Regions from separate parts of the Kribbella sp. NPDC058245 genome, predicted to be linked through region 1. Evidence: predicted binding sites of a transcription regulator. Region 1 holds the regulator's gene; each other region holds the start of a gene.
What was found. The regulator HrcA, encoded in region 1, represses chaperone genes, less so after heat shock. The targets are predictions, from matches to a motif close to TTGGCACTCGNNNNNNNCGAGTGCCAA.
Positions count from the first base shown of each region.

Region 2: groES (co-chaperone GroES) is a predicted target of HrcA. The motif match lies at 2,156-2,182, and genes of this name have one in related genera.
Region 3: ACFVWG_RS40640 (FmdB family zinc ribbon protein) is a predicted target of HrcA. The motif match lies at 2,335-2,361, and genes of this name have one in related genera.

Region 1 covers NZ_JBHVWY010000010.1:52,242-56,896, forward strand. Annotated here, with positions in the region: gene ACFVWG_RS23185 (MBL fold metallo-hydrolase) at 1-241, opposite strand, end outside; gene ACFVWG_RS23190 (ThuA domain-containing protein) at 341-982, shown strand; gene ACFVWG_RS23195 (Gfo/Idh/MocA family protein) at 967-2,064, shown strand; gene hrcA (heat-inducible transcriptional repressor HrcA) at 2,115-3,137, shown strand; gene dnaJ (molecular chaperone DnaJ) at 3,169-4,311, shown strand; gene ACFVWG_RS23210 (16S rRNA (uracil(1498)-N(3))-methyltransferase) at 4,314-4,655, shown strand, end outside.
Region 2 covers NZ_JBHVWY010000001.1:681,529-686,183, forward strand. Annotated here, with positions in the region: gene ACFVWG_RS03390 (methyltransferase domain-containing protein) at 37-1,179, opposite strand; gene ACFVWG_RS03395 (peptidoglycan-binding protein) at 1,189-1,785, opposite strand; gene ACFVWG_RS03400 (hypothetical protein) at 1,854-2,039, opposite strand; gene groES (co-chaperone GroES) at 2,319-2,615, shown strand; gene groL (chaperonin GroEL) at 2,745-4,364, shown strand.
Region 3 covers NZ_JBHVWY010000030.1:8,254-12,908, reverse strand. Annotated here, with positions in the region: gene ACFVWG_RS40645 (penicillin acylase family protein) at 1-2,199, opposite strand, end outside; gene ACFVWG_RS40640 (FmdB family zinc ribbon protein) at 2,383-2,724, shown strand; gene ACFVWG_RS40635 (Flp pilus assembly protein CpaB) at 2,780-3,394, shown strand; gene mscL (large conductance mechanosensitive channel protein MscL) at 3,480-3,872, shown strand; gene ACFVWG_RS40625 (alpha/beta fold hydrolase) at 3,869-4,492, opposite strand; gene ACFVWG_RS40620 (hypothetical protein) at 4,489-4,629, opposite strand; gene ACFVWG_RS40615 (hypothetical protein) at 4,626-4,655, opposite strand, start outside.

The DNA.
Region 1 (4,655 bases):
CCTCCGTGAACACGCTGTTCCCGTTGACGTGGTCGAAGTGCGCGTGCGTGTTGACCACCCACCGCACCGGCAGGTCGGTCACCTCACGAATGTGCCCGAGCAGTTCCTGGGCTTCTTCGGTCGTCGCCCGGGTGTCGATCACCAACGCACCCTCGGACCCGACGACCAGTCCGACGTTCAGGTCCCACTCGTCGTACCGCCGTACCCAGCACCTGTCGCCAACCTCGGTCCACCCAGTCACGGCCACGACCCTACTAGGGGTTGATGGGCGGTTCGGTGACGCCTAAGGTCGTTGCGAATCTTCCGGTGACAATCGCGAAACTTTCGAAGGCGGTTTCTTGTGACGACACGACGCGCGCTGGTGGTGCGGGGTGGCTGGGACGGGCATGTGCCGGTCGAGGCGACCGAGTTGTTCATCCCGTACCTGAAGGAGAACGGGTACGACGTGACCACGTCGGAGAGCACCGAGAGCTACCTGGAGCTGGACGGGGTGGACCTGGTGCTGCAGTGCGTGTCGATGGGGGAGACGAAGCCGGAGCACATCAAGAGCCTGGCCGACGCGATCCGCGGCGGGACCGGGTTCGCGGGCTGGCACGGCGGGATCGTCGACTCGTTCCGGGACAACACCGACTACAGCTTCATCACCGGTGGTCAGTTCATCTCGCATCCGCACAACTTCACCGACTACCGCGTCGAGGTGGTCGCGGAGCACCCGATCGTCGAGGGCATCACGCACTTCGACGTGCACACCGAGCAGTACTACCTGCACGTGGACCCGACCAACAACGTGCTCGCGACCACCACCCTGGCCTCGCACCCGGACTTCCCCTGGATCGAGGGCGCCGTGATGCCGGCGGTCTGGACGCGCACGTGGGGTGAGGGGCGCGTGTTCGTCTGCACGGTCGGCCACAAGCTCGACGACTTCGACGTACCTGAGGTGCGCACGATCATCGAGCGGGGGCTGCTGTGGGCGAGCAAGTGACCCGCGTCGGCATTGTCGGTACCGGCGTCATCTCCGGCACCTACCTGGATCACCTGGCCAAGCTCCCCGGGGTAGAGGTGGTCGCAGTCGCCGACCTGGACCTCAGCCGCGCCCAAGCCGTCGCTACCGACAGCATCCGCGCCCTCTCGCCAGACGAGCTGTACGCGGCCGACGACGTCGACATCGTCCTCAACCTCACCATCCCCGCAGCCCACGCCGCCGTACACCAGGCTGCCCTGGCAGCAGGCAAGCACGTGTACGGCGAGAAGCCGCTGGCCATGGATCGTGCCGAAGCCGAGCCGCTCCTCAAGTACGCCGCTGCGAACGACCTCCGCATCGGCTGCGCACCGGACACCGTTCTCGGCACCGGAACCCAGACCGCACGCGCGGTGATCGACCGGGGCGACATCGGCACGCCGCATGCTGCGACTGCCTTCATGGTGACGCCCGGCCACGAGCTATGGCACCCAGCGCCCGAGTTCTACTACCAGCCCGGTGGCGGCCCGGTTCTCGACATGGGCCCGTACTACGTGACCAGCCTGGTGACCCTGCTAGGTCCGGTACGACGGGTTACCGCGCGCGCCGGCAAGTCCAAGCAGGAGCGGATGATCCACACCGGTCCCCGGGCCGGGACGGTCTTCCCGGTCGAGGTGCCGACGCACCTCACCGGCGTACTGGAGCACGAGTCCGGTGCGCTGACCACCGTGCTGATGTCCTTCGACGTGTGGGCCGGGCGGCTGCCGCGGATCGAGGTGCATGGCACTGACGGCAGCCTGTCCGTCCCAGACCCGAACGGGTTCGATGGGCCGGTTGAGCTCGTCACTGCGGCGCAGCGCGAGTGGACCGAAGTGCCAACAGCTGGCGGGTACGCCGGAGCGGGCCGGGGTGTCGGTGTGGCCGACATGGCAAGGGCTTTGCGCAACGGCGAACCACACCGGGCGAACGGCGAGCTGGCGTACCACGTGCTCGACGTACTGGAGTCTTTTATCGACTCTGCCGTGCAGGATCAGCCCCTCGATGTGACGAGTACAGTGACGCGCCCCGCAGCCGTTCCATTGGGAGCGACGCCTGACACCGCCTAGACTGGCACTCTGACTATTTGAGTGCCAAGAGTCTTGAGAGGGTGGTGCGCGTGCTGGACGAGCGCAAGCTGGATGTGCTCCGCGCCATCGTCGAGGACTACGTGGCGACCCATGAGCCGGTCGGCTCGAAGACACTGGTCGACCGGCACAACCTCGGGGTCTCCCCCGCCACCGTGCGCAACGACATGGCGGCGCTGGAGGAGGAGGGGTACATCACCCAGCCCCACACCAGCGCCGGCCGGATCCCGACCGACGCCGGGTACCGGCTCTTCGTCGACAAGCTGAGCACGGTCAAGACGCTGTCCGCGGCCGAGAAGAAGGCGATCACTTCCTTCCTCGGCGGTGCGGTCGACTTGGACGATGTCGTACGGCGAACTGTCCGTTTGCTCGCGCAGATCACCCGCCAGGTCGCGATCGTGCAGTACCCGTCCCTGAACCGGTCGAGCGTCCGGCACATCGAGGTCGTCACGATGACCCCGCGCCGGCTGCTGCTCGTGCTGATCACCAGCAACGGCCGGGTCGAGCAGCGGATCGTCGAGCTGCCGCGCGATGTCGAGGACCAGTTGGTCGCCGACCTGCGCTCGCGGCTGAACACGGCGCTGGTCGGCCAGCGGCTGACCGACGCGACCACCACGCTGGCCACGGTCGCCGACGCCTTCGCGCCGGCCGACCGACCGCTCGTGGCCGCGATCGTCACCACCCTGCTCGAGGCCTTCACCGACGAGATGGGTGAGCAGCGGATCGCGGTTGGCGGTGCTGCCAACCTGACCCGGTACGGCGACGACTTCGAGCGGAACGTGAAGCCGGTGCTGGAGGCGCTGGAGGAGCACGTCATCCTGCTCAAGCTGCTCGGTGAGGCGACCCACCCGCAGACCCTGACCGTCCGCATCGGTCACGAGAACCCGTACGAGGAGCTGGCCACCACCTCGGTGGTCGCGACCGGCTACGGGTCGAAGTCGGAGGCGCTGGCCACCCTCGGCATCGTCGGCCCGACCCACATGGACTACCCCAGCACGATGGGCGCCGTACGGGCCGTCGCGCGCTACGTCAGCCAGATCCTGGCCGACTCCTGATGATCAACTCGACAAACCCCTGGTCTGGAGTATGAGCACCGATTACTACGCCGTCCTGGGCGTCAGCCGTGACGCTTCAGCGGACGAGATCAAGAAGGCGTACCGCAAACTGGCGCGCCAGTACCACCCGGACGTGAACGACTCCGAGGACGCGCACCACAAGTTCCAGGAGATCGGCCGCGCCTTCCAGGTGCTCAGCGACCCGCAGAAGCGGCAGATGCACGATCTCGGCGGCGATCCGTTCGCGTCCGCCGGGGGCGGTGGCGCCGGTGGGTTCGGCGGCCAGGCGTTCACGTTCACCGACATCATGGACGCGTTCTTCGGCCAGACCGGCGGGGCCACCCGCGGGCCACGGCCGCGGACGCGCCGTGGTCAGGACGCGTTGATCCCGCTGCGGATCGACCTCGCCGAGGCGGCCTTCGGGACGACCCGCGAGCTGAAGGTCGACACCGCCGTACTGTGCCCGACCTGTTCGGGTTCCGGCGCGGCCGCCGGCTCCGAGCCGGTCACCTGCGAGATCTGCCACGGCCGTGGTGAGGTCACCCACACGCAGCGTTCGTTCCTCGGCGAGGTGCGCACGATGCGCCCCTGCCCGAACTGTCGCGGCTTCGGGACGACCATCCCGAACCCGTGTGTCGAGTGCGCCGGTGACGGCCGCGTCCGCTCCCGTCGTACCGTCACCGTCAAGATCCCCGGCGGCGTCGACTCCGGCACCCGGGTGCAGCTGTCCGGTCAGGGCGAGGTCGGCCCCGGCGGCGGCCCGGCCGGTGACCTGTACGTCGAGATCGAGGTCGAGCAGCACGAGGTCTTCACCCGCAACGGCGACGACCTGCACTGCACGGTCACGCTGCCGATGACGGCGGCCGCACTCGGTACGACGATCGACCTACCGACGCTGGAGGGCGAGACCACCCCGCTGGAGATCCGCCCCGGCACGCAGTCCGGTACGGCGATGACGCTGACCGCGCGTGGTGTGCCGCGACTGCGGCACGCGGGTCGTGGTGACCTGATCGTCCAGATCATCGTCGAGACGCCGACCAAACTCGACGAGAGCCAGATCGACCTGCTTCGGCAGCTCGCGGTGGCGCGTGACGAGGAACGTCCGCAGGGTCAGATCCAGGCCGCCCACAAGGGCGTCTTCGGCCGGCTCCGCGACGCCTTCGGCCAGCACTAACGATGGGTGTCGCGGTCTTCTTCGCCGCCGAGCTCGACGGCGAAGAACTGACGCTGGACGGCGCGGAAGGGCGGCACGCCGCCGTCGTACGGCGGATCGGTCCGGGCGAGCGCATCCGGCTGACCGACGGACGGGGTTCGTGGGCCGAAGGGCCAGTGGTCACCGCCTCGAAGTCCGGGCTGACCGTGACTGTCGATCAGCGGGGGAGCGACCCGGCCAGTACGGCGCGACTGATCGTCGTACAGGCGTTGCCAAAGGGCGAGCGGGCTGAGCTGGCCGTCGAGATGCTGACCGAGGTCGGCGCCGACGTGATCGTGCCGTGGAACGCGGAGCGGAGCCAGTTC
Region 2 (4,655 bases), on a different contig from region 1:
CATATGTTCGAATACGGTTCGAGCGCAAGTCCGCTCTCAGGGGCGGCGGCAGGAGTAGGCGACGGCGTCGCGGCCGATGCGGGTGATGATGAGGGTGGCGGAGGCTGAGCCCTTGGGGGACAGCTTCTTGCGGAGCACGGCGGGGTCGAGGTCGATGCCGCGCTTCTTGATCTCGAGCGTGCCGATGTCGGCGCTGCGCACCCAGGAGCGGAGCGCCTTCTCCTTGTAGGGCAGCTCTTCGATCACCTCGTACGCCGATGCGAGGGGAGTCTCCACGAGCTTGTCCGCAGTCACGTAGGCGATCCGCGGGTCCAGCAGCCATCCGTCGACCGCAGCGGCGACAGCAGTGACCAGACCGGCCCGTACGACGGCTCCATCCGGCTCGTAGATGTACTGGCCGACAGGACCGCTGTCAGCTGATGGTGCGTCGGTCACAGTCGCACCGCCTGGCAACAGCGTCGCTCGTCGCGCAGTGCCGGAGTACAGGGCACCTGACCACAGGGCCGCCTCTTTCACCTCACCGGCGTCGCTGATCCACTCGGCCTCGACACCTTCCGGTACGGCGTCGTGTGGGATCCCGGGTGCGACCTTCACACACGCGGTGCGCTCCAGCAGTCCGGTGACGAAGCTCCAGGGTGGTGAGTAGGCGTTGTGGTCGAACACGCGCCGCCCGTCTGCCCGTCGGGCCGGGTCGGCGAAGACGACGTCGTACGGCGTGAGGTCGGTTGACTCGGCGTCGCCGACCAGCACGTCACCCGGCAGGCCGAGTGCAGCCAGGTTGGCTCGTGCAGCAGTCGCGGTGTCGGGGTCTCGTTCGACGCCGGTGACTCGTAGGCCGGCGCGGGCGGCGCTAATGAGGTCACCGCCGATTCCGCAGCCCAGGTCGACCACACTGCTGCCCGGCAAGGCCGCAGCGATCCGGGCAGCGCGGTGCGTGCCTACAACGGTGCGAGTGGCCTGCTCATAGCCGTCCGGGGTGAAGAACATCAGTTCGGCATCAGCACCGAACTTCGCGACCGCTCGGTGGCGCAGTGCGGCTTGTGTGACCGCGGCGCTGACCAGAGCACCGTCGTACCGGCGTCGGAGCTTCTCGACTAGCTGGAGTTCACTGCCCGGCTGGTACTCCTTGCAGGCAGCCTCCAGGACTTCGGGCTGGTGCAGTAGGGCGGTGAGCGTCACCTGCTCACTTTAGAGCGGGCTCGAGCAGGTCTTGCTCCAGGTGCGGGTGCTGGCGGCGTAGAGGCGCCAGTTCATGGCGGAGCGGGTCTTGGGGCCGTAGATGCCGTCCGCGATGATCTGGTGCTTGCGCTGGACCATGGTGACGACGGCGCGGGTGTTCTTGCCGTAGATGCCGTCGACGGTGAGCTTGGTGCCGTAGCAGGAGTTCAGGTTGCGCTGCAGGACCTGGATGGAGGTCTCGGGATCACCTGTCCGGTCGGAGCCGCGGTGCGGGTTGTCGCCGTACTTGAGGTTGCAGTTGGTGCTGGAACTGCCGTTGACCGACGGCATCGGGATACCCCAGGTCTTGTTCACCGGGATGAGCCGCGCGGAGCGGCACTGGCTCAGTTTGGCCTCCGCCACGGCCGCCGCCTCCAGAGAGGTCTGGTCACTGGCCTTGCTGGCAGTGAGCGGTGCGGCCTGGTCGCTCGCGGGCTTCGGGGCCGCCGCCTGCTGGTGTTTGGAGGCATTCGCCGCGACCGCACCGACCGCCAACGCACCTACGGCGGCGAGCACCACAAGGGTGCGGCCGGAGAGTTTCGGCAGCTTGGGGAGCGTGAAAGCCATGGGAAGACGGTCCCACGCCGGCCTGCGTTAGGCCAGCGTGTGACCACGATCTGCGCACGGCCGCGTGCTCAGAGCTTGTCGTAGCAGGACCACTCGCTCGGGACGAAGACGGTCCAGCCGCTCCCGACCTTCTTGAACATCGCGGCGTCACACTGGCTGAGTGGTGCGGCGGAGGCAGGTGCTGCCGCGGCGACCAGCGGGGTGGCGGCGAGTGCGGTCACGGCGATCGCGGACTTCAGCAGACGAATGGACATGGTGACCCCTCTCCAAGGTCCGGGACCCGTCCGATCGGGTTCCTGTCCGGGACTCCGGTGCGTGGCCGAGAGTTGCCCGGAGTGACGACTCCTGGATGTCTCGTATCGAGACAGACTTGGCACTCGAGTTGACCGAGTGCTAATCGCGGCCTAGATTCGGTGTTGGCACTCTCCTAGGGAGTGTGCCAGTGGTCCGGCCTCCTGAGCCCCGCGACGGCAGGGGAGCGCGACCACCGCAGCACCACAGACAAAATGCGAATCGACCGTGGAGGTCAGCAAGTGTCGGTCACGATCAAGCCGCTCGAGGACCGCGTCCTCGTCGCGCCGCTCGAAGCCGAGCAGACCACGAAGTCCGGCCTGGTGATCCCGGACACCGCCAAGGAGAAGCCCCAGGAGGGCGAGATCCTCGCCGTCGGTCCGGGCCGGATCGACGACAACGGCAACCGCGTCCCGCTGGACGTCTCCGTTGGCGACAAGGTCATCTACTCCAAGTACGGCGGCACCGAGGTCAAGTACGACGGCCAGGACTACCTGATCCTGGGCGCCCGCGACATCCTCGCAGTCGTCAGCAAGTGACGACCGCCCACTGTTCCTGACTGACACCGCCCCGGTTACCTCTGGTACCGGGGCGGAGTGGGTCAGGGCAGTGGGATTTTGGTTCGAAGCCTGCTACGCGAGACATTCAGAAAAGGACTGGTTTTCTTCATGCCGAAGATCCTCGAGTTCGACGAGAACGCTCGGCGCGCGCTGGAGCGTGGCGTCGACAAGCTCGCGAACACGGTGAAGGTGACGCTGGGCCCGAAGGGCCGCTACGTCGTCCTGGACAAGAAGTGGGGCGCCCCGACCATCACCAACGACGGTGTGACCGTCGCCCGTGAGGTCGAGCTGGACGACCCGTTCGAGAACCTTGGTGCGCAGCTGGCCAAGGAGGTCGCCACCAAGACCAACGATGTCGCCGGTGACGGCACCACCACCGCGACGGTGCTGGCGCAGGCGCTGGTGCACGAGGGCCTGCGGGCCGTCGCCGCCGGGGTCAACCCGATGGGCCTCAAGCGCGGGATCGAGGCGGCTGTCGAGGCCGTCTCCGCGCGGCTCGTCGAGACCGCCCGGCCGGTGGACGACAAGGGCGACATGGCCCACGTCGCCACCATCTCCGCCCGGGACGCCGAGATCGGCACCCTGATCGCGGACGCGTTCGACAAGGTCGGCAAGGACGGTGTGATCACCGTCGAGGAGTCGAACACCTTCGGGACCGAGCTCGAGTTCACCGAGGGCATGCAGTTCGACAAGGGCTACATCTCGCCGTACTTCATCACCGACGCCGAGGCCGGCGAAGCGGTGCTGGAGGACCCGTACATCCTGATCCACCAGGGCAAGATCTCCGCGATCGCGGACCTGCTGCCGCTGCTGGAGAAGGTCGTGCAGTCCGGCAAGACGCTGCTGATCATCGCCGAGGACGTCGAGGCCGAGGCCCTGTCCACCCTCGTGGTGAACAAGATCCGCGGCAACTTCACCTCCGTCGCCGTCAAGGCGCCGGGCTTCGGTGACCGCCGCAAGGCGATGCTCGAGGACCTCGCTGCCCTCACCGGCGCCCAGGTCATCGCGCCGGAGGTCGGGCTGAAGCTCGACCAGGTCGGCCTCGAGGTGCTCGGTACGTCGCGGCGCATCGTCGTCACCAAGGACAACACCACTGTTGTCGAGGGTGCCGGCAAGGCCGACGACATCGAGGGCCGGGTCAACCAGATCAAGGCCGAGATCGAGCGGACCGACTCCGACTGGGACCGCGAGAAGCTGCAGGAGCGGCTGGCGAAGCTCGCCGGCGGCGTCTGCGTGATCAAGGTCGGCGCGGCCACCGAGGTCGAGCTCAAGGAGAAGAAGCACCGGATCGAGGACGCCGTCTCCGCGACGCGCGCCGCGATCGAAGAGGGCATCGTCGCCGGTGGCGGCTCTGCTCTGGTGCACGCCGCCACGGTGCTGGACGACGGCCTGGGCCTCGAGGGCGACGAGCTCGCGGGTGTCCGGATCGTTCGCAAGTCGGTCGTCGAGCCGCTGCGCTGGATCGCCGAGAACGGTGGCTACGAGGGTTACGTCGTGACCGCGAAGGTTGCGGAGCTCGAGATCGGTAGCGGCTTCAACGCCGCCACCGGCGAGTACGGCGACCTCCTCGCCCAGGGTGTCCTGGACCCGGTCAAGGTGACGCGTTCCGCGCTCGCCAACGCCGGCTCCATCGCCGCCCTGCTGCTGACGACCGAGACCCTGGTCGTCGACAAGCCCGAGGAAGAAGAGCCTGCCGCAGCCGGTCACGGCCACGGCCACGGTCACTGACCTCAGGCAGTAGTACCCCGCACCGCCCGCCGGTCCTCACGGATCCGGCGGGCGGTGCGCTTTCTGTGGTTGCTCGACCTGGGTGGGACAAGAAACGGGGACCGTGAACACCTGATGACGTGTTCACGGTCCCCACTACCTGTGCACGGCCGCCGCGGAGATCGGGTTAGGGCCGTTCGTACGGGCCGGTAGTGACAGATCGTGATGAAGTGGCCGGTACTGACCACGAATTGCCACTAGGCAAGGAATAGGTGAGAGCCGTACCATCTTTCACGCTGACCGGTCCGACAC
Region 3 (4,655 bases), on a different contig from region 1:
GTTGGTCAGCGTGAGCTTGTGCAGCTGACCCCAGCGCCAGTTCGACGGCTCGCGCGCCATTTTCTTGGTGATCTCGGTCCGGGCGTCGATCAGAGCCTGCCGGAGGATGTCGTCGCGGCTCTCCACCTGCGGGGTCCGGAGGTCGTCCCACCAGCTGTTGTTGGGCTGGTTGAGCAGGGTGCGCATGACCTCGATCCAGCGGGAGCCGCCGTCCGGCCAGGTGCCCTTCGGCATCTGGTCGTGGAACGTCAGCGCGAGCAGATTGCGCCACACGACGTTGAAGTACGCCGCCGGTGCCGAGTCGGCCGGCTGCGTGAAGTCCCAGCCCTTCAGCGTGTCCTGGCCCTGCCGCTCGAACGCGTCGTTGATCCCGATCCTGAGCAAGGACGGCATCAGCATCTCGGCGGCCGGGTTCTTGGTGTCCAGCTGGATCGACGCCATCTTGGTCGCGTCGAGCGTGCCGGCCTCCTTGATCCGGTTCAGGATCTCCTGTGACCGGTAACCGTAGTCCCAGCTGTCGCTCAGGAAGTACGGATACGTCTTCGGTACGACGGCCTGGTTCGCGGTGACGATGATGCCGTCGGCCGGGTCGAACTCGGTCGGCATCGCCTTGAACGGGACGTAGCCGCTCCAGTCGTTCTTGGGGTCCCAGCCGGCCACGGGCCACTTCCCGCTGGCCACCTTGCGGATCGGGACCAGACCCGGTGCCTGGTAGCCGATGTGGCCTTCGGTGTCGGCGTAGACCAGGTTCTGCGAGGGGACCTCGAACAGCTGGGCCGCATCGCGGAACTGGGTCCAGTTCTGCGCGCGGTTGATCGCGAACAGCGCGTCGGCGGTCTTGCCCGGCCGGAGCGCGGTCCATTGCAGCGCGACGCCGTACGCCTTGTCGGACTTGTCCCGTCTGGCGGCCAGCTCACCGGTCGCGCGCTCGTCGGCGCCGACGTCGGAGACGATCGGACCGTGCCGGGACTCGCGCACGGTGATCTTCACCGGTTGGTCCTGACCGGCGACCTGGAAGGTCTCCTCACGGGTCGTGAGCGGCTTCCAGCGGTTGTTGTAGAGGACGTTGTCCCCCTCGATCCGCTCCAGGTACAGGTCCTGGACGTCGGGGTCGAGGTTGGTGAAGCCCCAGGAGATCGCGTTGTTGTGGCCGATCACCACGCCGGGCAGTCCGGAGAAGCTGAAGCCGGAGACGTCGTACGGGCAGGTGCGGCCGAGCTTGGTGCAGTGCAGGCCGATCTGCGTCCAGACGCCCGGCATGGTCGCGCCGAGGTGCGGGTCGTTGGCCAGCAGCGGCTTGCCGCTCTCGGTGTGGTCACCGGACACGACCCACGAGTTCGAACCGATGCCTTCGCCCTGACCGAGCAGCTGCGGCAGGCCCTTGGCGACCTTGTCCACCGAGTCGAGCGACTTCAGCAGGTCCGTGGTCAGCATGCCGCGCCGCAGCTCGTTACCGGCCGGCGGAGTGGAGCTGAACTTGCCGTCCGCGCCGACCGAGGCCGTCGCGATGATCGGCTCGTTCCGGTCGTACGGATACGCCGGGTAGAGACCGTCGACGCTCTTCGAGGGGATGGTGGCCAGCAGCTTGGTGCGGTTGATCTCCTCGTCCATGTTGCCGCCGAGGTCCCAGGCCATCGCCTTCAGCCACGCCATCGAGTCGGCCGCGGTCCACGGCTCCGGCCGGTAGTCACGACGGCCGTTGGGATCCAGGCCCAGTACGGCGTACTCCAGGCTGAGGCCGGAGCCGCTGTGCTTGTCCAGGTAGGCGTTCACACCGCGGGCGTAGTCGTCCAGGTACTGCCGGGTGGTCGGGCTGACCAGCCCGAGCTCCTTCTCGGCGACCCGGCGCCAGCCCATCGTCCGGACGAACTTGTCCGTCTCCAGCGCGTCCTTGCCGAACAGCTCACTCAGCCGGCCCGCGGTGACGTGCCGGCGGAAGTCCATCTCGAAGAACCGGTCCTGCGCGGCCACATAGCCCTGCGCGGCGAACAGGTCGGACGGGTCGGAGGCGTAGATCTGCGGGATGCCGTTGGCGTCCCGGACCACCTCGACGTCGGCGTCCAGACCCGCCAGCTCGATGTTCCCGTCGTAGGAGGGGAACGAGTGGCGGACGACGAAAACAGCAGTACCGGCGATCACCACGAGGACCGTGGCGAGCGCTATACCGCAGATGATGACGGCTCGAAGCAGGCGACGCACGGACCCAACCGTAGAGAATGCGGACCCTGGGCCCAAATGGGGTCCCGCTGAACTTTGCGTTGCTCTGCGTCCGGAGCGGGCTCCGGGGCGGAGTTGAGCGGGAAGTTTGGAATACTTCGGGGCGCTGACGCATTATTAGCAGTCGAGTAGCAGGAGTGCCAGCCGGCCTGAAGGGAACCAACCGTGCCCACGTACCAGTACCAGTGCACCGACTGTGGTGAGGCGCTCGAGGTGCGGCAGAGCTTCACCGACGACGCGCTGACCGTCTGCCCCAACTGCCAGGGCACGCTGCGTAAGGTCTTCAACGCGGTGGGTGTTGTCTTCAAGGGCTCCGGTTTCTACCGCAACGACAGCCGCTCCACGAGCACGAGCTCGGTCCCGGCCAAGTCGGAGTCGGCCTCGTCGTCGAGCAAGTCGGAGTCGTCGTCCAGCTCGACGTCCTCGTCCTCGGACTCCGGATCGTCGTCGAAGTCCTCGGACTCCTCGAGCAAGGGCAGCTCCTCCAGCTCGACCAGCGCCGCCTGATTCTCGGCTGTGGATAACTGAAAGCAGGGCCGGAGAAACTCGTACTTTCTCTGGCATGACAAACCTTTCGTTCCTCCGCGACCTCTCCCGAGCCGCTCGCTGGCACCGCCGTCTCCTCGCCGGTGTCGCCGCTGCGGCCGCCGTCTACTTCGGCCTGACGTCTCTTGCCCCGGCTCCTCCCCCGACAGTCACGGTGCTCGCCGCAGCACGCGATCTGTCCGGCGGCGTCGTGCCAACTCCGAGTGACCTCCGTTCGCTTGAGCTACCCGCCGATGCCATTCCCTCGGGAGTGCTGAAACCTGGCGCCGATGTCGCCACGCGTGTGCTGAGCGGGCCGGTCAGATCCGGCGAACCACTCACCGACGCGCGCTTTCTCGGCCCTAGCTTGGTTCCACCGGGGTCGGTCGCTTATCCGTTCCGCATCGGTGATGCCGAGATCAGCGGCTTGCTGCGGGTCGGCGATCGACTCGACCTGTACGCCGGAACCAGTACGCCGACCGCCTCCGCCGGGCTCGTGGCCCACGCCGTACGGGTGATTGCCCTGCCTGCTTCGCGTTCGACTGCTGGCGCGCTGATCGTGGTGGGCGTCTCATCTGCGGTGGCCGCCAGACTTGCCCAGGCCACAACGAACTCGAGGATCAGCGTTGCCCTGACTCCGGATACGAGTTGATCGTCTGCGGCGCGGTCCCTCGCGTGACCAGTGGCGCGGTTCTACGTTGACCGGAGTACAACGTCCGCTTCGTGGAGGCACTCCAATGCTCAAGGGCTTCAAAGAATTCATCATGCGCGGGAACGTCGTCGACCTCGCGGTCGCCGTCGTCATCGGCGCCGCATTCGGCAAGATCGTCACCGCGCTCGTCGACAACCTGATCAACCCGCTGATCGCGGCGATCTTCGGCAAGCCCGATCTGTCCGGCGTCGGGAACTTCAAGATCGGCAAGGGAGAGTTCCACATCGGCCTCATCCTGAACGAGTTGCTCAGCTTCCTGTTCGTCGCCGCTGCCATTTACTTCTGCATCGTGTTCCCGCTCAACAAGCTGGCCGAGCGTCGTAAGCGCGGCCAGGAGCCCGCGCCGGACGACGAGCCGCTGACCACGGACCAGCAGCTGCTGGTCGAGATCCGCGATTCGCTGCGTCAGCGCTCCTAGTTCACGAACTCCACGATCGTCCGCACGAATTGGTCCAGGTACGGCGGGAAGTCGGGGCGCGGTGGTTCCGGGTAGCCGGACAGCTCCCGGCTTCCCGGGACCAGCCCCAGCAGGGCGTCGACCGTCCTGCGCTGGTGCATCGGGTTCTCCATCAGCGACGGCAGGACGGCGACCGGGATCCGGGCCAGACCCGCGAGCTCGGCGTCCGTCGTACCGCGCAATGTGTCGCCGGCCAGGAGCCGGCCGGCGTCCTCGGGTGCGCATCCGCGGCCGAGGAGGCCGGCCCGGGTGAGCGTGTCCACACCGGCGTCACCGGCGGTTGCGGGCCAGGCGAGGACCAGCCGGTCGACCAGCTCGGGGTAGACCAATGTCAGGCGAGCAGCAACTGTGCATCCGTTGGATGCGCCGATGATCGTCAGCGGTTCGATGCGCTTGGCCAGCAGTTCACTGAGGGCGTCGACCTCGACACCCCAGTCGTTCGGCAGCCTCGGGCGATCCGGAGCGAGCACGGTCAGACCGGCCGCTGCAAGTCCGGCGGTGATGCCCGGCGTACCCCAGAACTTCTGCGCGTCCATCGGGTCCCAGAGACCGCCATGGACGAGCAGGACGGTGGTGCTCATCCGTGGTGCGGTGGGACCTCGCGCAGGATGCGCTCGTCGTCATCGCTGCCGGGGTCGTTCTCGCCCCAGCTCCGCGGGTCGTCGTCGCGGGTCTGGTCGGGCAGCACCGGCTCGTCGTCCTCGTACGGGCTCGTCATGGTTCCAGGTTACCGAGCTGGCGGGG